DNA from 3 places in the Paracoccus sp. J56 genome. Region 2 is predicted to be linked to each of the others. Evidence: riboswitches for the same ligand, from Rfam matches in the RefSeq annotation. Region 2 holds a riboswitch; each other region holds the start of a gene.
The links. Region 2 has a riboswitch for cobalamin ahead of M511_RS03725 (DUF1636 family protein). Riboswitches for the same ligand answer to the same signal wherever they lie in the genome.
Positions count from the first base shown of each region.

Region 1: linked by a shared signal. The riboswitch ahead of M511_RS05680 (ABC transporter substrate-binding protein) and the one ahead of M511_RS03725 (DUF1636 family protein) in region 2 are both predicted to bind cobalamin.
Region 3: linked by a shared signal. The riboswitch ahead of M511_RS13965 (TonB-dependent receptor plug domain-containing protein) and the one ahead of M511_RS03725 (DUF1636 family protein) in region 2 are both predicted to bind cobalamin.

Region 1 is NZ_JAFL01000005.1:166,411-174,145, reverse strand. Features, by position in the region: gene M511_RS05685 (metallochaperone AztD) at 1-1,143, shown strand, start outside; cobalamin riboswitch at 1,349-1,549, shown strand; gene M511_RS05680 (ABC transporter substrate-binding protein) at 1,718-2,737, shown strand; gene M511_RS05675 (FecCD family ABC transporter permease) at 2,734-3,774, shown strand; gene M511_RS05670 (ABC transporter ATP-binding protein) at 3,771-4,538, shown strand; gene M511_RS05665 (pseudoazurin) at 4,542-5,006, shown strand; gene M511_RS05660 (cupin domain-containing protein) at 5,087-5,464, shown strand; partial or broken gene M511_RS05655 (hypothetical protein) at 5,505-5,957, shown strand; gene M511_RS05650 (phosphomannomutase) at 5,981-7,492, shown strand; gene M511_RS05645 (6,7-dimethyl-8-ribityllumazine synthase) at 7,539-7,735, opposite strand, start outside.
Region 2 is NZ_JAFL01000003.1:196,812-204,546, forward strand. Features, by position in the region: gene M511_RS03715 (DUF1801 domain-containing protein) at 1-119, opposite strand, end outside; gene cobO (cob(I)yrinic acid a,c-diamide adenosyltransferase) at 124-735, opposite strand; cobalamin riboswitch at 773-977, shown strand; gene M511_RS03725 (DUF1636 family protein) at 1,057-1,410, shown strand; gene cobW (cobalamin biosynthesis protein CobW) at 1,414-2,448, shown strand; gene cobN (cobaltochelatase subunit CobN) at 2,463-5,621, shown strand; gene cobG (precorrin-3B synthase) at 5,618-6,775, shown strand; gene M511_RS03745 (precorrin-8X methylmutase) at 6,805-7,434, shown strand; gene cobI (precorrin-2 C(20)-methyltransferase) at 7,437-7,735, shown strand, end outside.
Region 3 is NZ_JAFL01000019.1:36,369-44,103, forward strand. Features, by position in the region: gene glpK (glycerol kinase GlpK) at 1-1,132, shown strand, start outside; gene M511_RS13950 (ABC transporter ATP-binding protein) at 1,140-1,889, opposite strand; gene M511_RS13955 (FecCD family ABC transporter permease) at 1,891-2,889, opposite strand; gene M511_RS13960 (ABC transporter substrate-binding protein) at 2,886-3,722, opposite strand; gene M511_RS13965 (TonB-dependent receptor plug domain-containing protein) at 3,716-5,635, opposite strand; cobalamin riboswitch at 5,771-5,986, opposite strand; gene M511_RS13970 (bile acid:sodium symporter family protein) at 6,144-7,103, shown strand; gene nrdF (class 1b ribonucleoside-diphosphate reductase subunit beta) at 7,112-7,735, opposite strand, start outside.

The DNA of each region.
Region 1 (7,735 bases), on a different contig from region 2:
AAGGATGACACCGTTTACCGTGTCTTTGTGGGCGATCATGAGAAAGGGCAGATCACCGCCTTTGACCTGTCCAAGCCCGCGCATCGCTGGACTTTCCAGACCACTGGACAGGTCAAGCTTTATCCGGTCGCGGGCGGTGCGGTGGTCGCCGCAGTCCAGTCCGAGGCCGATACCGTGCAATTCATCCGCAGCGGTATCTCACTGCACGATCATGGCGATCATCAGGACCTTGAGGTCAAAGAACCCGCAGCCATCGACCTGCACCTGTCGGGACCCCGGCCCTTTCACCTTGTCGCCCATGACGGCAAGGTGGTGCTGAATTATGACAAGGGCAGCTATGCCGAGATTCTCGACAGCGCCGCGCTGGCCGCGGGCAAGGTCGAGCCGGTGAAGTTCCCACAGGCCCGCGCCCATCATGGCTTTGTCACGCCACTGGGAAAAAGCTGGCTTTCGACCGTCGCCTCGGACGAACCGGTCGAGGGCGATGCCTCGGTACCGCGTCTGGGCCTGCAAGCCTTTGACGCCAAAGGCAACCCCACGGGCAATCTGGCCACCTGCACCGCCATCCATGGCGAGGCTTTCTCGGGCGCCTATCTGGCCGCCGGTTGCAAAGAGGGCGTGCTGACCGTCAAGGCGGGTGATCAGGGGCCGGAATACAGGCTTTTGCCCTATCCCGAGGATCTGCCCAAAGATGTAACCACCGGGACCCTGCTTGGCTCATCCGGGATGCAGATCTTTCTGGGCAATTTCGGACCCAAGGGCCTGGTTGTCATCGACCCCGAAGAGGCCCCGCATTATCGCTATATCGACCTGCCGTTCCGCCGGGTGGATTTCGCGCTAGACCCAGCCAGCCCCGCGACAGGCTATGTCCTGACCGAAGATGGCAGCCTGCACCGTGTGAACCTGCTTGACGCCGCTCTCAGCGACAGCACCAAGGTCACCGCGCCATATTCGATGGACGGCCACTGGAACGATCCGCGCCCGCGCATTGCCGTCGCCGGGGACGAGATCGTGCTGAGCGACCCGAATGCCGGGCTGATCCGGCGCATCTCGACCAAGGATTTCAGCGAGGTCGGCACCGTACCGGTCGAAGGCAGGCCATATAACATTGCCGTGGTCGGCGGCAGTGGCGTAACCCACTGATATAACAGCTGATCCGCTTTCATGACCTGACAATTTCAGATGCGCCGGCCGGGCTCCATGTGACGCGCATCATGCGAGGGCCGGAAAGGCCACGACAGGATACACCACTCCCCCATCCTGACGCGGTTTTCCTTGGCCCTTCCCGGCCTGTGGGGGCGGTCCCTGCCATGGAAGCCAGATTTACCTTGTTCATCCGCAATTTGGCGGGTAGTTGCCCGGTGTCGGTTTCCATATGGAATTGAAAGGGAATCCGCCACCGGACCTGTCCGGTGAACCGGAACTGCCCCCGCAACTGTAGGCGGCGAGGACATCCACGAAAATGCCACTGTGGCCATGCGCCACGGGAAGGCCGTGGAAAGCCCCGCGACCCGCCAGTCAGGAGACCTGCCGACACCCGTTTCAACGCAGCCCGGGCGGGGTGTCCGGGGAGGTGTTCGATGAATTTGCCCAAAGGGTGCCTTGCCGCGCCCGTCCCAGCCAGCATCAGGCCCTGCCGCAAGGCAAGGGCGCTTGTCAGTTTTTGGGCCGCTCCTCTCCTCCCGTCCCTGGCTGCCCTCACAACCGGAGACAATTCATGTTTGCCCGCACACTGACTGCCGCGCTGCTTGGCGCGGCCACCATGATCCTTGCCACCCTGCCCGCAGGCGCACAGACCCAATATCCGCTGAGGCTGCAAAACTGCGGCGTCGATCTGACCATCAGCCATGCACCTGACAGCGTGGTCAGTGTCGGACAGGCCGCGACCGAGATCCTTTATTCGCTGGGGCTGGCCGACAAGGTCCAGGGCACTGCCGTCTGGTTCAGCGAGGTCCTGCCCGAATACCGCAAGGTGAATGCCTCGATCGAGCGGCTGGCCGACAACGACCCGAGCTTTGAATCGGTGGTGGCGAAAAAGCCCGGCCTGGTCACTGTGCAATACGAATGGCACATCGGTCCTCAAGGAATCGTCGCCACGCGTGAGCAATTTGCCGATGTCGGCATCCCGACCTATGTGCTGCCCGCGGACTGCTGGAACAAAGACAACAGCAGCGGCTCGGACGGGACCCGCAATGCCATGTTCCAGATGGAATCCGTTCATGCCGGCGTTCTTGAACTGGCACAGATTTTTGACGTGCCGGAACGGGGTGAGGCACTGGTCGCCGATCTGAAGGCGCGCGAGGCGGCGGCAGTTGAAAACGCCCGGTCGCTGAACCTGAAAGATGCCTCGGCCGTGTTCTGGTTCTCGTCGGCCGAGATGGACGTTGATCCCTATGTCGCGGGCCGCAAGGGACCACCCGCCTATATGATGGAAAAACTGGGGCTGAAGAACGTCATCGAAAGCGATGAGGAATGGCCGACCGTCAGCTGGGAGACCATCGCCCGCGCCAATCCTTCGGTCATCGTCATCGCCCGGATGGACCGTCGCCGGTTCGAGGCTGACGATTACGAACGGAAGCTCGAGTTCCTGAAGTCCGACCCGGTAACCAGCCAGATGGAAGCGGTTCGCAATGACCGGATCGTGGTGCTTGACGCCCATTCGATGGACCCCTCGATCCGCAATGTCTCGGCGCTTGAAACACTGGCCGGGGCGCTGCCGGCCTTTAACCTCGAATGACGGTCGCGACGGTCCGCAGCTATCGCCCGCGCGCGCCCGGGTGGCGATGGATCTTGGCAGGCAGCCTTTTGACGGTGGCGATCCTTGCCGGGGTTATCATAGGCGAAATGCCCCTGCCCCCTGATACCGTGCTGGCGGTGCTGGCCAACAAGCTGTTTGGTGCCGGATATCCGGTGGACTCGATCAATGCGGCGATCATCTGGAATTATCGCATGCCGCGCACTTTGGTCGCGGCTGCCTGCGGCGCGGGACTGGCGCTGTCCGGGGTGGTTTTGCAGGCGCTGATCCGCAACGCGCTGGCTGACCCCTATCTGCTGGGGGTATCAGCAGGGGCGTCGACCGGCGCGGTCGCGGTGACGATCCTTGGCCTTGGCGGCGGCGCGCTGGGCCTGTCATCGGGCGCCTTTGCCGGGGCGCTGTTGGCCTTTGGCCTGGTCGCGGCGCTGGCGCGAGCTGCCGGAGGCGGCCCCGCCCAGCTGGTATTGGCGGGGATCGCGGGTTCGCAGCTGTTCAACGCGCTGACCAGCTTTTTCATCGCCAGGTCGGCCAATGCCGAACAGGCAAGGGGCATCATGTTCTGGCTGCTCGGCAATCTGTCGGGCGTGCGCTGGCCGGATGTGTCGCTGGCGGCTCCGGCAGCCCTGATCGGCTTTCTGGCCTGCCTTTGGCATGTAAGGGCGCTGGATGCCTTTTCCTTTGGTGCGCAATCGGCAGCGGCACTGGGCATTTCCCTGCGCCGGGTGCAGGGGGTGCTGATCGGCACGACCACGCTGATGACCGCGACCATGGTCAGCCTTGTCGGCTCGATCGGTTTCGTCGGGCTGGTCGTGCCCCATGCCATGCGCTTTGCCGTCGGCCCCCGGCATGGCCGGCTGGTGCCATGGTCGGCGCTTGCAGGCGCGGTCTTTCTGATCGCGGCCGACATTGTGTCGCGCATACTGATCCCCGGTCAGGTGGTAGCCATCGGCGTGGTAACTGCGCTGGTCGGTGCACCGGGCTTTGCCCTGATCCTGATCCGCAGCCGGGGCCGGACATGAGACTGAGGACCGCCAATCTGGGCTGGAGGGCCGGTGTCCGTCCCATTGTCGAGGGTGTGACGCTGGAAATCGCGCCGGGCGAGACCTTTGGCCTGATCGGGCCGAACGGCTCGGGCAAATCCACGCTGCTGCGGCTGATTGCCGGGCTGTTGCCCCCCTCAGCCGGAAGGGTGTGGCTGGGTGAGACCCCGCTTGCCAGCCTGTCCCGGCGCGAGGTCGCGCGCCGGATCGCCTTTGTCGAGCAACAGGCCGAAACGACCGAGGCACTTACCGTCCGCGACGCGGTCGGGCTGGGTCGAACACCATGGCTGTCAGCACTGTCCCCCTTTGGCGCGGGCGATGCGGCCATCGTTGAGCATGCGCTATGTGCGGTTGGAATGGAGCATATGGCCGGGGCGCAATGGCAAACCCTTTCAGGCGGAGAGCGCCAGCGTGTCCATATCGCCCGCGCTCTGGCCCAGCGCCCACGCCTGCTGCTGCTGGACGAACCGACAAACCATCTGGACATCCATCACCAGCTTGCACTGCTGCGGCTGGTCCACCGCCTGCCAGTAACCGTGGTTCTGGCGCTGCATGACCTTAATCAGGCATTGGGCTGTGACCGTATCGGCGTCATGGCCCAGGGCCGGCTGATCGCCTGCGGTCCGCCCGCCAAAGTCCTGACCCCCGAACAGCTGGCCAAAACCTTTCGCGTTGGCGCGACAGCTTTGACCGATCCTGTCGACGACACCGTCCTTTTCCGTTTCCGCTGTCTTGAGGAGTGACTGATGAAATCCGCCCTTCTTGCCTTCATGCTGCTGGGCACACCCGTCCTTGCCGAAACCCATGAGGTGCGGATGTTCAACCGTTCGGACCGGGGCGTGATGGTCTATGAGCCATCGTTTCTGCGGATTGCGCCGGGCGACACGGTACGCTTTGTCCCGACCCAGCCTGGCCATAATGCCGCGTCCATCGACGGGATGATCCCCGAAGGGGCCAAGCCTTTCAAATCCCGGATCAATGAGGATTTCAGCGTCACCCTGACCATCCCCGGCAGCTATGGCATCAAGTGCAGCCCGCATTTTGCCATGGGCATGGTGATGCTGATCGAGGTGGGCGAGGCCCATGCCCCCGCCCTGCCCGACGATCTGCCGCCAAAGTCACGCGCGCGGTTTGACGAGATACTGGCGCGCGCCGCACGCCAGGGGCACCCCCTCCCCCTCCTGAAAAAGGCTGACCGGCCACCATCTTAGGCCCGGATGGCAGGATTATCCTGCGATTCCAATCTCTTCATGTTCGTCATCCACCATCATCTGTTTGGGAGACCGGGCCGATGCTGATCGAGACGCACAAGACAAGGACCGAATTTCACCCTCCATCCTCAACCCTTTCCCATCGTGCAAAGCGGCTGACGCCGCAATATTGGGCAAAGCCCTGGGGCCGCGATGACGGTATTCCGGCCCCTTCGGACGCCCAGCCGCTGGGCGAGATGATCTTTGACGCAGCCAAGACGGGGCTGGTCGTCAAATTACTGCAAACCAATGAGCCGCTTCCCATTCAGGTGCACCCACAGCGGGGCGCGGGGCGAAAGCACGGATGGTGGTATGTCGCCGATACCCCGCCCCGGCGCCTTACGCCTATAGCGGCACAGCCATCACTTCAGAGCTGCTTATGGCCCATGATTTCCGCCGGTTCCGGCTGCGGCCTCTGACCGGTCCGGCCAGCGGCAACAAGGGGACGGCGCAGTTCCCCGCCGGCTGGACGGGCAGTTCGCCATGATCGCGCGACAGGACAATGAAAACCTGTTCCCGATCCGCTCGGACGACCTGTTTCACAGGCACGAAGGCGAAAGGATCGCAGCCCCCCTGCACCCATGGGAACTGGTGCAGATCGGCAATTGCAGGGCTCCGGTCGAACTGGACGAGGGTTGGCTGATCCTGACCCATGGCGTCGGCGCCATGCGTAAATATTGCATCGGGGCGATGCTGCTGGACAAGGCCGATCCCACCCGCGTATTGGGTCGGTCACGGGTGCCGCTGCTTTCGCCTTCGGATGCCGGGCGCGAAGTCATGTGCCCAATGTCGTTTATACCTGCGGCGCACTGGTCCATGCCCGGGCATCTGTTCACGCCCTATGACATAGCCGACAGCGCCGTCGGTTTCGCCACTGTCCGGCCCGGCGCGCTTGTCGAATCGCTGGACTGACCGTCCTGCATCGAGGTTCGACCATGACTGAAAAACCCTTTACCACCAGCGACCTGATGGCGGAAAGCGGCGTGGGTTTCGGCACAAGCGGAGCGCGCGGACTGGTCAGCGCCCTGACCGACCGCGTCGCCTATGGCTATACGCAGGGCTTTTTGCGTCACCTGCGTGATGTCGGCGAGTTCCGGCCCGGCACCAAGGTCGCATTGGCGGGCGATCTGCGCCCCTCGACCCCGCACATCCTGCGCGCCTGTGCCGCGGCCATCCGCGACGAAGGCGGCGAGCCGGTCTTTTGTGGTCATGTCCCGACCCCCGCGCTGGCCGATTACGCCTTTGCCCGCGCCATCCCCTCGCTGATGGTCACGGGCAGCCATATCCCCGACGACCGCAATGGCATCAAGTTCCACCGCGCGAAAGGCGAGATTCTGAAACCTGACGAGGCCGGAATGACCCGTCAGGTGCTGACGCTGGACCGCGCGCGCTTTGATGCGGACGGCGCGCTGATCAACCCGCCCCCCTTGGGCGAGCCTGTCGATATCACACAGGGCTATGTCCGCCGCTATGTCGACTTCTTTGGACCCGAGGCACTGGCGGGGCTGAGGCTTGGGCTATACCAGCACTCGGCCGTGGGGCGCGATATTATCGCCCGGATCCTTGCCGCTCTTGGGGCCGAGGTCGTGCCTTTGGGCCGATCGGACAGTTTCATCCCCGTTGACACCGAGGCGCTGCGTCCCGAGGATATCGCACTTGCCCGCGAATGGGCCTCCGAGCATCAACTTGACGCCATCATCTCGACGGATGGCGATTCCGACCGGCCTTTGCTTGCCGATCATCGTGGGGAATGGTTGCGCGGCGATATCCTTGGGCTGCTTTGCGCCCGGGCGCTTGGCGCGGATTGCGTGGTCACCCCGGTCAGCAGCAATACTGCGCTGGAGCTGAGCGGCGCTTTCGCCCGCACCATCCGCACCCGCATCGGATCGCCCTATGTCATCGCCGCGATGGATGAGGCCGGACAGGACGGCGCAGGCATCGTCTGCGGTTATGAGGCGAACGGCGGCTTTCTGCTTGGTAGTGATATCGCCCGTGACGGACAAGAAATCCCGGCCCTGCCGACGCGCGATGCAGTCCTGCCCGTCGTCAGCGTCCTGGCCGCTGCAAAGCAGCGCAGTCTGGCCGAGCTTTGCGCCGATCTGCCCCCACGTGTGACCTTCAGCGACCGGCTGAAGGACTTTCCGACCAGCGACTCTCAGGCGATCCTTGCCTGGCTGACCTTGGGATCCGAGACCGAACAGCGCGCCCGGATCGACGCAGAATTCGCGGGCCTTGCTGGTGGGGCCCTGTCCCGTATCGACCAGACCGACGGGCTGCGTATGCATTTCGAGGGCGGCGCGATCATCCACCTGCGGCCCTCGGGCAATGCACCCGAACTGCGTGTCTATACCGAGGCAGAGAGTGAGGCACGGGCCAGCGCGCTGAACGCCCAGGCGCTGGCGCTGGTCCGCGACCGGCTGGCCCCGCGGGCACGGCAGGGGACCTGATCCCCGCCGCCGGGCAACCCGGGCGGCGGGGATCAGGTTTTCAGGATCAGATTTTCAGATCAGCGATCTGGCGGACGGCCTGAGCCGCCTCGGCGCCCTTTTTCACGAAATGAGCATGGAAAAAGCCGTGATGCTCGGCGCTTGGCTGAAAGTTATGCGGGGTCAGGCTGACCGAGAATGTCGGTATCCCCGTTTCCATCTGCGCCTGCATCAGCCCCGAAACCACCGCTTGCGCGACAAAAT
Region 2 (7,735 bases):
TGATGCTTCCATCCCGGCAGCGCGTCGATATAGGCGCGAACGGGGGCTTCGCCATATCCCTTTGGGATCTGCGGATTGCCGCCCGAAAGCAGTTTTGGCTTGTCCTGCGGTTCGGTCATCGTCCTAGAACTCTACCCCCGGCTGGGCCTTGATACCGTCGCGGAACGGATGCTTGACCTGTTCCATCTCTGTTACAAGATCGGCAAGCTCGATCAGTTCCGGCCTGGCGTTGCGCCCGGTCAGCACGACATGGGTCATCGGCTGCTTTTCGCTGCGCAGAAAGACCAGCACCTCGTCCAGATCCAGATAATCATAGCGCAGGGCGATGTTGATCTCATCAAGCAGTACCATACGGATGCGGGGATCGCGGATCAGCTCTTTGGCCTTTTCCCAGCCGGCGCGGGCGGCGGCGATGTCACGCTCACGGTCCTGCGTTTCCCAGGTAAACCCCTCGCCCATGGCATAAAACTGGCACAGATCGCCGAAATGTCCGGTCAAAACCCGACGCTCGCCCGTGTCCCATGAGCCCTTGATGAACTGCACCACGGCGCAGGGCATCTCATGGGCGATGCAGCGCAGGATCATGCCAAACCCGGACGAGGACTTGCCCTTGCCCTTGCCGGTATGGACGATGATCAGTCCCTTTTCGCCCTGCTTTCCAGCCATCATCCGGTCACGCGCAGCTTTGATCCTGGCCATCTTCTCGGCATGGCGAAGGTTGTCTTCGGTCGGCATCGGGCACTCCTTTGCTTGACAAGTCGGGACCGGGCGCGCACAGACAAGGGGCGCTGGTTCCTGTCCTACGACAGGCTAAGAGGGAATGCGACAGGCAACCGCCTGGAAGCAGCCGCCCCCGCGACCGTGACCGGAAAGGTCGCCCATAAGCCACTGGCCAAAAGCCGGGAAGGCGGGACGACCGTGGGCTCCACAGGCCCGAATCCGCAAGCCGGGAGACCTGCCCGCGCAAAGGATTGACCGGCGGACGGGGTGTTCCTGCTGGGGCTTGGGGCATATGTCGCGCCCCCGCGCCCTGCCGCCATAACGGATGAAGGGCGCATGACAGTCACCTTGCATGTCTGCATCACCTGCCGCGCCGGCCTGCCCGTCCCCGACGGCGAGCCCGTGCCCGGCCTGCGTCTGTTGCAGGCGCTGACCGCCGAAACTCTGCCCCAAGGCGTGCGTATCGTTCCCGTCGAATGCCTGTCAGCCTGCGCCAATGGCGCGGCGATCGCGCTGTCGGGCCCGGGCCGGTGGACCTATGTCTATGGCAGCATGTCGGCTGATGACGCCCCCGAGATCATGCAGGGCGCCGCCGCCTATGCCGACGCATCTGACGGCATCGTCCCCTGGCGTGAACGCGTCACGATTTTCCGCAAGCGCAGCCTCGCGCGCATTCCTCCGATTGGGTAGCACATGACCGACCTGACCAAGACCCCAGTGACTGTCATCACCGGCTTTCTGGGCGCCGGCAAGACCACGCTGATCCGCCACCTGATGCAGAACCCGCAGGGCAAGCGGCTGGCAGTTCTGGTCAACGAATTCGGCACAATGGGCGTGGACGGAGAGATCCTGAAATCCTGCGCAGACGAAAACTGCCCGGCCGAAAACATCATGGAGCTGTCGAACGGCTGCATCTGTTGCACCGTCGCCGATGACTTCATCCCGACGCTTGAACGGCTGATGGCAATGCCGGTCAGGCCCGACCACATCCTGATCGAGACCTCGGGCCTTGCCCTGCCGAAACCGCTGCTTAAGGCGTTCGACTGGCCGGCGATCCGTTCGCGCATCACCGTGGACGGGGTGATTGCACTGGCCGATGCCGAGGCGGTTGCGGCAGGCCGTTTTGCCCCCGACGTGGCGGCAGTCGAGGCCCAGCGCGCCGCTGATGACAGCCTTGACCACGAAACGCCGCTTTCCGAGGTGTTCGAGGACCAGATCGCCTGTGCCGATATCGTCCTGCTCTCCAAGGCTGATCTGGCGGGCGAACAGGGGCTGGCCGCCGCCCGCGCGGTCATCGAGGCCGAGGCCCCGCGCAAGCTGCCGATCCTGCCGCTGGTTGACGGGGTGATCGACCCGCGCGTCATCCTGGGCCTCAATGCCGCGGCCGAGGATGACCTTGCCGCCCGCCCCAGCCATCATGACGGGGCCGAGGATCATGAGCATGACGATTTCGACTCGGTGGTGATCGAACTGGCCGAGATCGCGGACCCGGCTGATCTGGCCACCCGCATCGAACGGCTGGCGCGGGAACAGAACATCCTGCGGGTCAAGGGCCATGTCGCCGTCCTGGGCAAGCCCATGCGGTTGCTGGTGCAGGCGGTGGGCGAACGGGTGCGCCACCAATACGACCGGCCCTGGGGCGATGCCCCCCGCAACTCGCGCCTCGTCGTCATTGCCGAGCATGACGATATCGACGAGGCCGCGATCAGGGCGGTTCTGGCCGCATAAGCGCCGAATAAGCCATGCATGTCGTCTTTCGCGAAAGCCGTGGGCTGGAAGAAACCGAGGTTCCGACCGACCCCGGCCAAAGCCCCGCCGAGCTGATCGCACTGTCCTATTCGGACAGCGATCTCGGCGCTTTCGCTGCAGGCTGGCACCGTGCGTCAGGGGGGCTGCCCTCGCTGCGGCTGTGCAATCTTTCGGCGCTGCGGCACCCGGTTTCGGTCGATCAGTACTGCGAGACGACGCTTGCCGGGGCGCGGGCGATTCTGGTGCGGCTGATCGGGGGTGAACCCTATTGGTCCTATGGAGTCGCCAGCCTTCAGGATCTGGCGCGCAGACGGGGTATCGCGCTGGCCTTTCTGCCCGCCGACGGGCGGCCTGACCCGACGCTTGACCGTTATTCGACGCTGCCGTTGCCGGTGCTGCGCCGGCTGACCACGCTATGCGATCAGGGCGGCGCGGTCGCCGCGCAGATGGCCTTGGCAGAGCTGGCGCATGCTGCGGGCCTGCACACCGCGCCGGTTCAGGGCGAGGCTGCGATCCCCGAGTTCGGATTTTACGACCCCGATCACGGCGTTATTCAGCGGCCAAAGCCCGGGCTGCTCGTCAGCTTTTACCGCAGCTATCTGACCTCTGCCGATCTGGCGCCAGTCGATGCGATGATCCGCGCCCTGCGCGCCGCGGGACTGGACGCAACCGGAGTATTCGCGCCCTCGCTCAAGGCACCGGGCTTTGCAGAATGGCTGGCGCCACATCTGCCGGGGGTTGCGGCGGTGGTAAACCTGACCGCCTTTTCTGCCCGTGACGATGCTGGCGCGACGCCCTTTGACGGGGCCGACGGCCCGGTCTTTCAGGTGGCGCTTTCCACTGCCCCGCGCGAGCTATGGGCCGCAGAAGAACGCGGCCTTTCCGCCGCAGATCTGGCGATGCACGTGGTCCTGCCCGAGGTTGATGGCCGCATTTTTCTGGGCGCGATCAGCTTCAAACAGGCGCAAGAGCGCGACCCGGATCTGCAATTTTCTCGCATGATCCACGTCCCGGATGATCAGCGCATCAATGCGGCGGCGGCACGGGTGCGGGCTTGGCTGAACCTGCCCGCAAAACGCCGCGCAGTGGTGCTGTCGACCTATCCCGGCAAGACCTATCAGCTGGCCCATGCGGTTGGGCTTGACGCCCTTGCATCAGCCGGGGCGATGCTTGGCATTCCACATGACGATCTGGGCCGCAGGCTTAAGGCCGGGCGTCTGCACTGGCCGCAGGCGGATTACCTTGCCACGCTGGCCCGCCTGCCGGCGCGTCTGCGTGACGACCTTGCCGCCGCATGGGGCGCGCCTCCCGCTGGTGGCTTTCACTTTGCCGCCCTGCGCCATGGCGCCGACCTGATCGCGCTGCAACCCGAACGCGGAGAGGTCGCGACAAGGGCCGAGGATTATCACGACCTGACCCGCACCCCATGCCACGAATATGTTGCCTTTTACCTGTGGCTCAGGACACAGGCGGACGCGCTGATCCACATGGGCGCACATGGCACGCTTGAGTGGCTGCCGGGCAAATCGGTGGCACTGTCAGATGAATGCTGGCCCGAGGCACTGCTTGGCGATCTGCCCGTCGTCTATCCCTTCATCGCCAACGATCCGGGCGAGGCGGCGCAGGCGAAACGGCGGCTTTCAGCCGTAACGCTGGGCCATCTGCCGCCGCCCCTTGTCGATGCCGCCCTGCCGGAGCGCCTGACGCATCTTGAGCGGCTGCTTGACGAATATTCCACCGCCGACGGGCTGGACCCACGCCGCCGCGACCGGCTGATCCTTGCCATCCGAGACGAGGCACGTGCCGCCGGGGTCGAGGCGGATCTGGGCCTGCCCCCCGACGCCGCCCCGGCCGAGGCGATCCCGCTGATCGACCGTTTCCTTTGCGATCTCAAGGACAGCCGCTTTGGCGACGGGCTGCATGTCTATGGCTCTGGCGCCTGTGGCAAGGCCGAGCGTGAGGGGCTGACCCGCGCCCTTTCGGGGCAAAGGGTCGCGCCCGGCCCCTCGGGCTCTCCGGCGCGCGGGCGGCAGGATGTGCTGCCGACGGGGCGCAATCTTTTTACCGTCGATCCCCGCGCCGTGCCTTCGCGCAATGCCTATGCACAGGGGGTAAGGCTGGCCGAAGAGCTGCTGCGCCGCCATCTTCAGGATCATGGCGACTGGCCGCGTGGGCTGGTCGTGGACCTGTGGGGCAGCGCAACCATGCGCACGGCAGGCGAGGAATTTGCCATGGCGCTGCATCTGGCCGGGCTGCGCCCGCGCTGGGACGCCGCCTCGGGCCGGGTATCGGGGGTCGATATCCTTACGCTGGCCGAACTGGGCCGGCCGCGAATTGACGTGACGCTGCGGGTCTCGGGGTTGTTTAGGGACGTTTTCCCCGGTCTGGCGCAATTGTTCGAGACCGGGGCCGCGGCGCTGGCGACTCGTGACGAAAGCCCGGATGACAACCCCTATCGTCACCGCATCCCGCGCGTCTTTGGCCCCAAGCCCGGGCTTTACGGCCTCGGCCTTGCCGATCTTGCCGAAACGTTCAGCGATGAGGCGCGGCACGCGGCGGGCGAGGCATGGCTTGCCGCGTCCTCTCATGCCATCGGGGCCGATGGGCGCATCAGCCATCAGCCACAGGCGATCCGTGAGCGGCTTTCGGGGGCTGACGCCTTTGTCCATGCGCAGGACCTGCCGGAATCCGATCTGCTGCTGGCCAGCGATTACGCCGCACATGAGGCGGGCTTTGCCGCCGCCATGGCGCGGATCGGGGCTGCGCATCCGGCGCTTTACCACCTTGACGCCACGCGCCCGGACCAGCCGCGCGCCCGCACCCTGACCGAGGAAATCGCCCGCGTCACCCGTGCCCGCGCTGCCAATCCCGCCTGGGCGGACGGCATGATGCGGCACGGCTTTCGCGGCGCGGCCGAGATTGCGGCAACGCTGGATCACATGGCCGCCTTTGCCAATCTGGCCGGCGTGGTGCCGGGCCATCTGTTCGACCTTTATCACGAGGCGACGCTGGGTCGACCCGAGGTGGTGGATTTCATGCAGCGCGAAAACCCCGCCGCTCTGGCCGCAATGCGGGCGCTGTTTGCACGGCTGATCGCCTCGGGTCTGTGGGTCACGCGGCGCAACTCTGTCCTTGCCGGGGTGGCACCATGAGCGGTTTTGAGATCAAGGGCTGGTGTCCCGGCGCGCTGCGCCCGATGGAATCGGGCGACGGGCTGGTGCTGCGTATCCGGGCGCGAAATGGACGGCTGACACCCGACGAGGCGCGGCTGATCGCCGGTCTTTCTTCGCGCCACGGCAACGGGCTGATCGACCTGACCAGTCGCGCAAACCTGCAATTGCGCGGGCTGACCTCCTTGGGCCATGCGGCGACCATCGCGGCGCTTCAGCCTTTCGGCCTGACCGACCGCGATGCCGGGACCGAGGCGCGGCGCAATGTCATCCTGTCGCCATTTGCCCCGGTCGGCGGACCGGCGTGGCAGGTGGCCGAGGCGATCGCCCGCGCAATGACAGCACCGGATGCGCCAAAAGTGCCCGCCAAGTTCGGATTTGCAGTCGATGCGGGAACTGCGGTGCTGACCGATGTTCCCGCGGATATCCGGTTGCGCCCACATGGCACGGGCTGGTTGATCCTGCCTGATGGTGCGGATTGGGCACTTGAGGCCGCAAACCCCGCCGAGGCTGCCCGCCGCGCCGTCGCACTGGCACATTGGTTCGTGCAGACGGGCGGCGTGACCGAGGGTCGTGGGCGGATGCGCGACCATCTGCGCCAGGGGGCGCCAAAACCCGGGGGATCGGTCGCAGGGACCACCCGCCCCGGTGCCTCTGCCACGCCAGGTCCCGGACCGGCAACGAATGGCTGGATCGTCGGCTTTGCCTTTGGTCAGATCACGCCCGACCAGCTTGAGGCAGCAGCAGCTTTGGGTCCGCTGCGCCTGACACCGTGGCGCGCCTTGCTGATCGAGGGTGCTACCTTGCCCCGCATCCCCGGTGCGATCCTTGATCCGTGCGACCCGCTTACGCGCGTCCATGCCTGCACGGGCGCGCCCGGCTGCCCGCAGGCGCAGGCCGATGTACGGGCGCTGGCGCGGCATCTTGCGCCTCGCCTCGCGCCGGATCAGACGCTGCATGTCACCGGCTGCGCCAAGGCATGCGCTCATCAGGGACCGGCCTCGGCGACGCTGATTGCGACCGGGCGCGACCGCTTTGACCTGATCCGGGATGGCAGCGCGCGCGATCCTGTCACGCGGGCGGGGCTGGCCGTGCATGACCTGCCTGCCGCACTTGCCAAAGCGTGTCCCCAATGAAATCGCCTCAAACCCAGTGGAGCCGCCCGATGCTGCACCAATATGAAACCGACGGCGCCCGCATCTATGCGCAGTCCTTTGCCACTATCCGCGCCGAGGCCGACCTCGCCCGCTTTTCCCCCGAAGAAGAGCCGGTCGTCGTTCGCATGATCCACGCCGCCGGGCTGGTCGGGCTTGAACGCGACGTGGAATTCTCGCCCGGGATGGCCCTGGCCACGCGCAAAGCACTAGAGGACGGCGCACCAATCCTGTGCGACGCGCGCATGGTCAGCGAAGGGATCACCCGCGCCCGGCTGCCCGCAAAAAACCGTATCATCTGTACCCTGCAAGACCCCCGCGTACCGGAGCTGGCGGCGCAGATGGGCAACACACGCAGCGCCGCCGCGCTTGAACTATGGCGCGAGGATCTGGCCGGGGCGGTGGTCGCCATCGGCAATGCTCCGACCGCGCTGTTTCATCTGTTGAACATGCTGCGCGATCCGGCCTGCCCGCGTCCCGCCGCGATTATCGGCTGTCCGGTTGGCTTTGTCGGTGCCGCTGAATCCAAGGCGGCGCTGATCAAGGACCTGCCCGCTCCGGCACTGATCGTGCGCGGGCGGCTTGGCGGCTCGGCCATCACGGTTGCCGCCGTCAACGCACTTGCCAGCCGAAAGGAATAGCCATGGGCAAGATCATCTGCGCGGGTCTTGGCCCCGGCGATCCCGACCTGATCTCGGTCCGTGCCGACCGCGCCATCCGCGGGGCACGCCAGATCGCCTATTTCCGCAAAAAGGGCCGCGCCGGACAGGCCCGCCGGATCGTCTCGGACCTGCTGGCGCCGGATGTGATCGAACATGCGATGGAATATCCGGTCACGACCGAAATCCCCTTTGACAGCCCCGAATACAACCGGTTGCTTTCGGCCTTTTACGACGACTGGACGGGGCGGCTTGCAGGGCTGGCTGCTGACGGCGACGTGGT
Region 3 (7,735 bases), on a different contig from region 2:
GATGATCTCTGCCCGCACCGGTCTGCTGCTTGACCCCTATTTCTCGGGCACCAAGCTGAAATGGCTGCTCGACACGATCGACGGCGCGCGTGAGCGTGCGCGGCGGGGCGAGCTGTGTTTTGGCACTGTCGACAGCTGGCTGATCTGGAACCTGACCGGGGGTAGGGTTCATGCAACCGACGCGACCAACGCGGCCCGGACCCTGCTTTACAACATCGCCGAGAACCGCTGGGATGATGAGATCTGCGCGCTTCTCGACATCCCGATGCAGGTTTTGCCCGAGGTGCGTGACTGTGCCGACGATTACGGCGTGACCCGTGCGGATCTGTTCGGTCGCGAAATCCCGATCCTTGGCGTTGCGGGTGACCAGCAGGCCGCGACTGTTGGTCAGGCGTGTTTCGCACCGGGAATGATGAAATCGACCTATGGCACGGGTTGCTTTGCGCTGCTGAACACCGGGGCCGAATGTGTTGTCTCGCAAAACCGGCTGCTGACCACCATCGCCTATCGGCTGAAGGGGCAGACAAGCTATGCGCTGGAGGGCTCGATCTTTATCGCCGGTGCAGTGGTGCAATGGCTGCGCGACGGGCTGGGGATCATTCGCCATGCCTCGGAAACCCAAGGGCTGGCTGAAAAGGCAGACCGGGGACAGGAACTGGTTTTGGTCCCGGCCTTTACCGGGCTTGGCGCACCCTATTGGCGGCCTGACTGCCGTGGCGCCATCTATGGGCTGACGCGCAACTCGGGTCCAGCTGAACTGGTACGGGCGGCACTGGAAAGCGTCGGCTTCCAGACCCGCGATTTGTGGGAGGCGATGCGGGCCGACTGGCCTGGCGCGGCCCAGGGCGTGCTGCGCGTCGATGGCGGCATGGCGGTCAGTGACTGGACCATGCAGTTTCTGGCCGATCTTCTGGGCGCGCCGGTTGATCGTCCGGTGGTGACCGAGACGACGGCCCTTGGTGCGGGCTATCTTGCCGGGCTTCAGGCGGGGCTGTGCCCCGAACCTGACGAGTTCGCCCGCGATTGGGCGCTTGATCGCCGCTTTGATCCCGACATGGCTGAGGATGAGCGTGAAGGGCGTTACCGGCGCTGGAAAAAGGCCGTCGAGGCCACGATGAGCCTTGCCGGCTGACGCCTGCTCAGTCGCGCGGAATGGTGTCGAGGGGCTGGAACAGCAGTCCCTCGGGCCCATGGGTCAGATGCGCGGTGATGCCAAAAATACGGGCAAGGTTTTCGGCAGTCAGCACCGTCTCGGGTGGTCCGTCTGCGGCGATACGGCCCTGACCCAGCAGGATGAGCCGGGTGCAATGCCGCGCCGCAAGCCCCAGATCGTGAAGCGAGGCCAGCACGCCCCGTCCCTGATCGGCAAGGTGACGAAATAGCCTCATCACCTCGATTTGTGCGGCGGGGTCCAACCCGGCAATGGGTTCGTCCGCGATCAGCAATGGCGTCTCCTGTGCCAGCGCACGGGCGATCAGGGTCCGGGCCTGCTCACCCCCCGACAGTTCAGTCGCCCGGCGGTGGCGCAAGGGTTCCAGATGCAGCGCCGCGATGGCGCGTTCGATGGCGGCCCGGTCGTCTAATCCCGCAGCACGGGGATGGGCGATGCGGCCAAGCGCGACCAGCGCCTCGACCGGCATCGGCCACGCGATCTGTCGTCCCTGAGGCATATAGGCGGCAGCGCGGGCGCGTTCATGAACCGGCAGCGCTGCGAGTGAGGAATGCCCTTGCACAGGTATCAGCCCCAGCGCTGCACGCAAAAGCGTGGTCTTGCCCACGCCATTCGGACCAAGCAGGCCGACGAACTCGCCAGCGCCAATGCGCAGGTCTATCCCGTCCAGTACCACCCGTCCGGCGCGGCGAAAGGAAAGGGCGCGCAGTTCCAGCATGTCACAACCCCTCGCGCCGGGTTTTCAGGATCAGGTGCAGAAAGAATGGCGCTCCGACCAGCGCTGTCAGCACCCCAAGCTTAAGGTCACGACCGGGTGCGATCACCCGCACCGCGATATCGGCGGCAAGCACGACCGCCGCGCCGCCAAGGGCCGATGCGGGGACCAGCCGCGCCGGGCTTGCATCAACTGCGCGGCGCAGCACATGCGGCACCACCAGCCCGACAAAGCCGACAGAGCCGGCGACGGCGGTTGCGCCCCCGATCAGCGCGGCGATGCCGGCGATCAGCATCAGCCGCAACCGGCCCATATGTACCCCTACCGAGGCGGCCGCGTCCTCGCCCAGCGTCAACGCCTCAAGCGCGCGCCGTGTGGGCCACAGGGCCGCAAACCCCAGCGCCATCAGCGGTGCCGCGATCCAGACATGCAGCATTGAGCGATCAGCGAGCGAGCCGAGCATCCAGAACACGATCTCATTGGCGGCAAAGGGATTGGGCGACAGGTTCAGCACCAGCGAGGTGCAGGCCCCGGCCAAAGCCGAAATGGCGATACCGGCAAGGATCAGTGCCAGCGCCCCGCCACGCGGCCCGGCCAGCATCAGGACCAGCACCACCGACAAGGCAGCCCCGGCCAATGCCGCAACGGGCAGGGCCAGCGCCCATGCCGCCGACAGCCCGGTGTGGATCGCCAGCACCGCGCCAAGAGAGGCAGAGGCGCTGGTGCCGATCAGCCCCGGCTCGGCCAGAGGGTTGCGCAGGAAACCCTGCATCACCGCCCCCGACATGCCAAGCGCGGCGCCGACAAACAGTCCCAGAATGGCCCGGGGCAGGCGCAATTCGCGCATGATCAGCACCAGCATTTCATCGCCCCGGCCAAATAGCGCGGCAAGGCTTTGGCCAGTGCCCATTGCGGCCGGTCCGGTCAGCAGCGAGGCCAGAAACAGCACTGCGACCAGCGCAACCAGACCCGCGATGGTCAGCGAATAGCGGCTTTGAGTCATGGCCCCTCCTGCAAGGCGAGGCGTGCCTCGCGCATCTGGGCGACGGCGCGCAGGATATAGGGCGTCCCGCAGACCCAGTCGGGGTCTGACATGACCACCGTCGACTTGTCCTGACCAAGCGCCTTCAGCGCGGGATGCTCAAGCAGCTCTTGCCCACGGGCGGCCCCGGGATAACGCCGCCCCTCGACCAGCAGGTCGGGGTCCGCGATCAGTAGCCGCTCAAGCGCCAGTATCCCGCCCGCAGGCAGACCGAGTTCATCAGCAATATTGTCAAAACCGGCCAGCGCGATGATCTGCCCGGCAAGGCTGTTGTGGCCCGAACTGTAGCCGTTCACCGCATATAGCGCCGCGCGTGGGCGCGGGCCGGGGGCGGGATCGGACAGTAACGCCAGATCCGCGTCGAAACGCGCGATCAGGCGCTGTGCCTCGGCATCGCGGCCCAGCACCTTGCCCATGCGCAGGATATTGGCGCGGATGCCGGCAAGGTCGTTTTCAACCGGAAAGACCTCGACCGGGATGTTAAGGCGCTGCAACAGCCGGATCGTCTCGGGCGAGGACCAGGCCCCGGCCACCACCAGATCGGGCTGCATGAGATAGATTTCCTCGGTCAGACCGTGATTGGCGGGCAGAGGGGCTGCCTCTTTCGCCATGGCCGACGAGCTGGGGTCCGCTGCTAGGGCCGAGACCGAGACGAGCTGCCCTGGCGCAGCCAGCATCAGCGCCAGCTGGTCGGTGCAAAGATTCATCGACAGGACCCGACGCGGTGGCTGTGCCGCCGCGTGCTGGGCCAGGCCGACGATCAGGCCAAGGATCAGCCCCAGCCGTACTACCATTGCGCCGTCAGCCCCACATAGGCCGTGCGGCCCTGACCGTAATATCCCCAAGCCTCGGAGTAATCTTCGTCAAAGAGATTCACCACCCGTCCGGTCAGGCGCAGATTGTCGGTCAGATCATATTGCGCAGCAAGGTTCACGGTCACAAAGTCGGGCAGCTTGGTCGTGGCGGGAATTGCGGGCCATACGGTGTTGAACCATTCCTGCCCATAATTGTCCGCAACATAGCGCAGATCGGCGGTAACCGAGCCTCGACCCTGTGCAAAATCGGCCGTGGCGCGCAGACCCAGCTGATGGCGCGGCTGACGGGGAACCGGCTTTCCGTCCTCGGTCCGGGCGTCCATATAGGTATAGGTTGCGCCCAGACGCAGCCAGTCGGTCGCATCATAGTCGAGCTCAAGCTCGAATCCCTTGCGGGTGCTGGTGCCAGAGATGTTTTGTGAGGTGGTGCCAGCGCCGGTGATCATATCCTCGACCTTGCTGGTAAAAAGTGTCGCGCCCAGATTTGCCCGCCCCTCGGCAAAGGTCCAGTCCACGCCCAGTTCATAGCTGTGGCTGGTCTCGGGGCGTAGGTCCGGATTGCCCCGATAGGTGCCTGAGGTATAGCCATAAAGTTCAAACATGGTCGGGTTGACGGTTGCCTTGCCCGCTGCTGCGCGCAGCCTCAAGTCGCGGTCGGGCAGGGCCCAGGCGCTGGCGATGCTCCAGGTGGTGGCATCGCGGAAAACGTCGTTGAAGCTGCGGCGTAGCCCGGCTTGAATGCCAAGGCCGTTGTCGAACTGGCCCTGATATTCCAGCGCCACCGATTTGCTGTCGCGCTCGTAACGGTTCGCCCCGTAAGCGTTCGAAGTTTCGTAAGTCTCGCGCTTTGCTTGCAGCGCCACGCTTAGTTTTTGCTGAGCATCGCGGACATGGCCGCCGTCCAGTGCCCAACTGCCGGTATATTTGATATCCCGCAGCCGCGAGGCATCGTCGTAATCCGGGACACCTGCGTTGAAATGATCTGCCGTCTGGTTCGAGCCGGACAGAACGAAGCGGTGCAAAAACCGCCCCTCCAGCGCCGCTGCCTCTAACCAGAGCGAACCATAGGTTTCGTTGCGTTTGGCGGTAAAGGGCGTATCAATCACATAATCATCGGGAGAGTCTACGGCGGTCCAGCTCGTCCCGTCATAGCCATATTCCTGCCAGCGGCGGCGCAGGGTAAAGCCCGCGCTTATCCCATCGGTCAATTCGTACGAGCCGGTCAGGCCCAGTGTGTCGTGGTCGTTGAAGTCGGTATCCCCGCCCGGGGTGCGGGATGTATCCTCGCCATCGCTGCGCCGTGACACGGCCGACAGGCTGATGCCGCCGCGCTCACCCCGCGCCTGCACATAGGCACTGGCCGTGCGGGTTCCGAGCCCGCCGACCTCGACCGTTCCGCCATAATGAAGGCCGGGGGTGCGGGCCTGGCGGGTGGTGATCGAGATCACGCCCGATGCGGCATTGGCGCCGTGGATGGTCGATTGTGGCCCGCGCAGCACCTCGATGCGCTCGATATCCTCGGCAAGCATTCCGCTGAAGGTATAGTCCCCGCTACCGGGAGAGTTGGCCTCGACCCCGTCGATCAGCACCAAGACATGGTTGGTCTCACCGCCGCGAATACGGATACTGGTCAGCGACTCTCCGGTCGAGGTGACAGACAGGCCGGGGACGGTGCGCAGCGCGTCCTGAACCGTGGTGACGCGGCGCTGTTGCAGATCTTCGGCGGTCAGGACGGTATAGGCGCGGCCATAGGCGCTTTCGACGACCGGAGAGAGGCCGCCCGACAATATGACCTGATCAAGGATCACGGTTTCGGGGACCTCCTCGGCGCTCACGATCACAGGCAGCAGCGCGGCGGTAATGGCGATAAGGGAAACGGTGGTTCTGAACATTCCGACCTGGCCTTTCCAGTGCGGGTCACTGACCCGCGAATTGCAGAATATCCCGTAAAGGCTCTGGGCTGAGCCTGCGGGATGGTGAATGTCACCTCTGCGGGATGGCCGCTTTCCTGGCGCACCCCGCGCCGGAAATGGGTGATCGCTGCGGCAGGTCTCCTGGCTTGCGGATCATTGCTCGGGCCGGCCTTCCCGGGTTTTATCCCAGTGGCATCATCGACCATCGCTCTCCGCATACAGTTGCGGGGGCAGCCCCGGACTTGCCCCGGTCCTTCGCGGACCATAAGGCGTACCGGCGTTCCCTTTTCATCCGGCTGAAGCGCCGGAACCGTAGCGGCTTTGCATTGCCGCACAGCAGCATCAGCTGTCAAGCGTCATCGCGGCAACAGCCCCTGGCGGTATGCTGCCCCTGCGTTCAGGGCGCAACGGCATGATCCGTGATCCCCGCCTTGTGCCCGCCGCCGATCTGTATGAGACAGGGGGCATCCGCGTCAGGAGGTCAGGGATGAACGCATTGAAACGGATCGGCATCGACACCTACATGCTGCTCTTGCTTGGCATGGTGTTGCTGGGCTTGTTCCTGCCTGCGCGCGGCATGGCGGCGGATCTGCTGTCAGGGGCGACCTTCTGGGCTGTAACGCTGCTCTTCTTTCTGTACGGAGCGCGGTTGGATCCGGCATCGGTCAAGGCAGGGCTGCTGAACCTGCGCCTGCAGGGACTGACCTTTGCCGCGACCTATGTGCTGTTTCCGTTGCTCGGGCTCGGGCTGGCGGCACTGTTTGGCCAGGTGCTGGGGCCTGAACTGACCATGGGCCTGATGTTTCTTGCCGTGCTGCCCTCGACGGTACAAAGCTCGATCGCCTTCACCTCGATTGCCTATGGCAATGTGCCGGCGGCGATCTGCGCGGCTTCTCTGTCGAACCTTGTAGGCGTGGTGCTGACCCCGCTGCTCGTCACCCATCTTCTGCATCAGGAAGGCGGAGGCGCAAGCCTCGACGCGATCCAGAAAGTCGCGGTCCAGATCCTGCTGCCTTTTGCCGTCGGGCAACTTACCCGCCGCTGGATCGGAGGTTTTGTTCGGCGTCACCGGTTACTGACCATGGTGGTCGACCGGGGCTCGATCCTGCTGATCGTCTATTCAGCCTTTGGCGCAGGAACGGTCGCGGGGATCTGGTCGGCGATCCCTGCTCCGGGGCTGATCCTGTGTTTTCTGGTCACGGCGCTGCTTTTGGCGCTGGCCATGGGGATCATGGCGGGTGCGGGACGGTTCTTCCGCCTACCACCCCAAGATCAGGCCGTGCTGTTCTTTTGTGGTTCGACCAAAAGCCTGGCAAGCGGGTTGCCCATCGCCACGGCAATCTTTCCGGCAGCAGCGGTGGGGGCTACCGTGCTGCCGGTGATGATCTATCACATGACGCAACTGCTCGTCTGCTCGGCCATCGCGCAAAGACGGGCGCGCGGATAGGGCCGGGATCAGAAATCCCAGTCCTCATCCTCAGTGGCGACAGCCTTGCCGATCACATAGCTTGACCCCGATCCGCTAAAGAAATCATGGTTTTCGCTATCGGGCGACAGGGCGGCAAGGATCGCCGGGTTCACCTCACAGGCCTGGGGCGGGAACAGAGCCTCATAGCCAAGGTTTTGTAACGCCTTGTTGGCATTGTAATGCAGGAAGGCTTTGACATCCTCGGTCAGACCGATGCCGTCATAAAGCTCGGCGGTATATTTCGCCTCGATGTCATACAGGTCGAACATCAGCGAAAAGGCGAAATCCTTAAGCGCGGCGCGCTCACCCTCGTCCAGCCGTTCAAGACCGCGCTGATATTTGTAACCGATGTAATAGCCATGCACGGCCTCGTCGCGGATGATCAGCCGGATCAGGTCGGCGGTATTGGTCAGCTTGGCGCGGCTTGACCAATACATCGGCAGGTAAAAGCCGGAATAGAACAGAAAGCTCTCCAGAAAGACACTGGCGATCTTGCGCTTCAGTGGCGAGGAACCGGCCTGGTACTCATCGACCACCAGCCGCGCCTTTTGCTGCAGATGCGGGTTTTCCTCAGCCCAGCGAAAGGCTGCATCCACCTCTGGCGTCAGGCA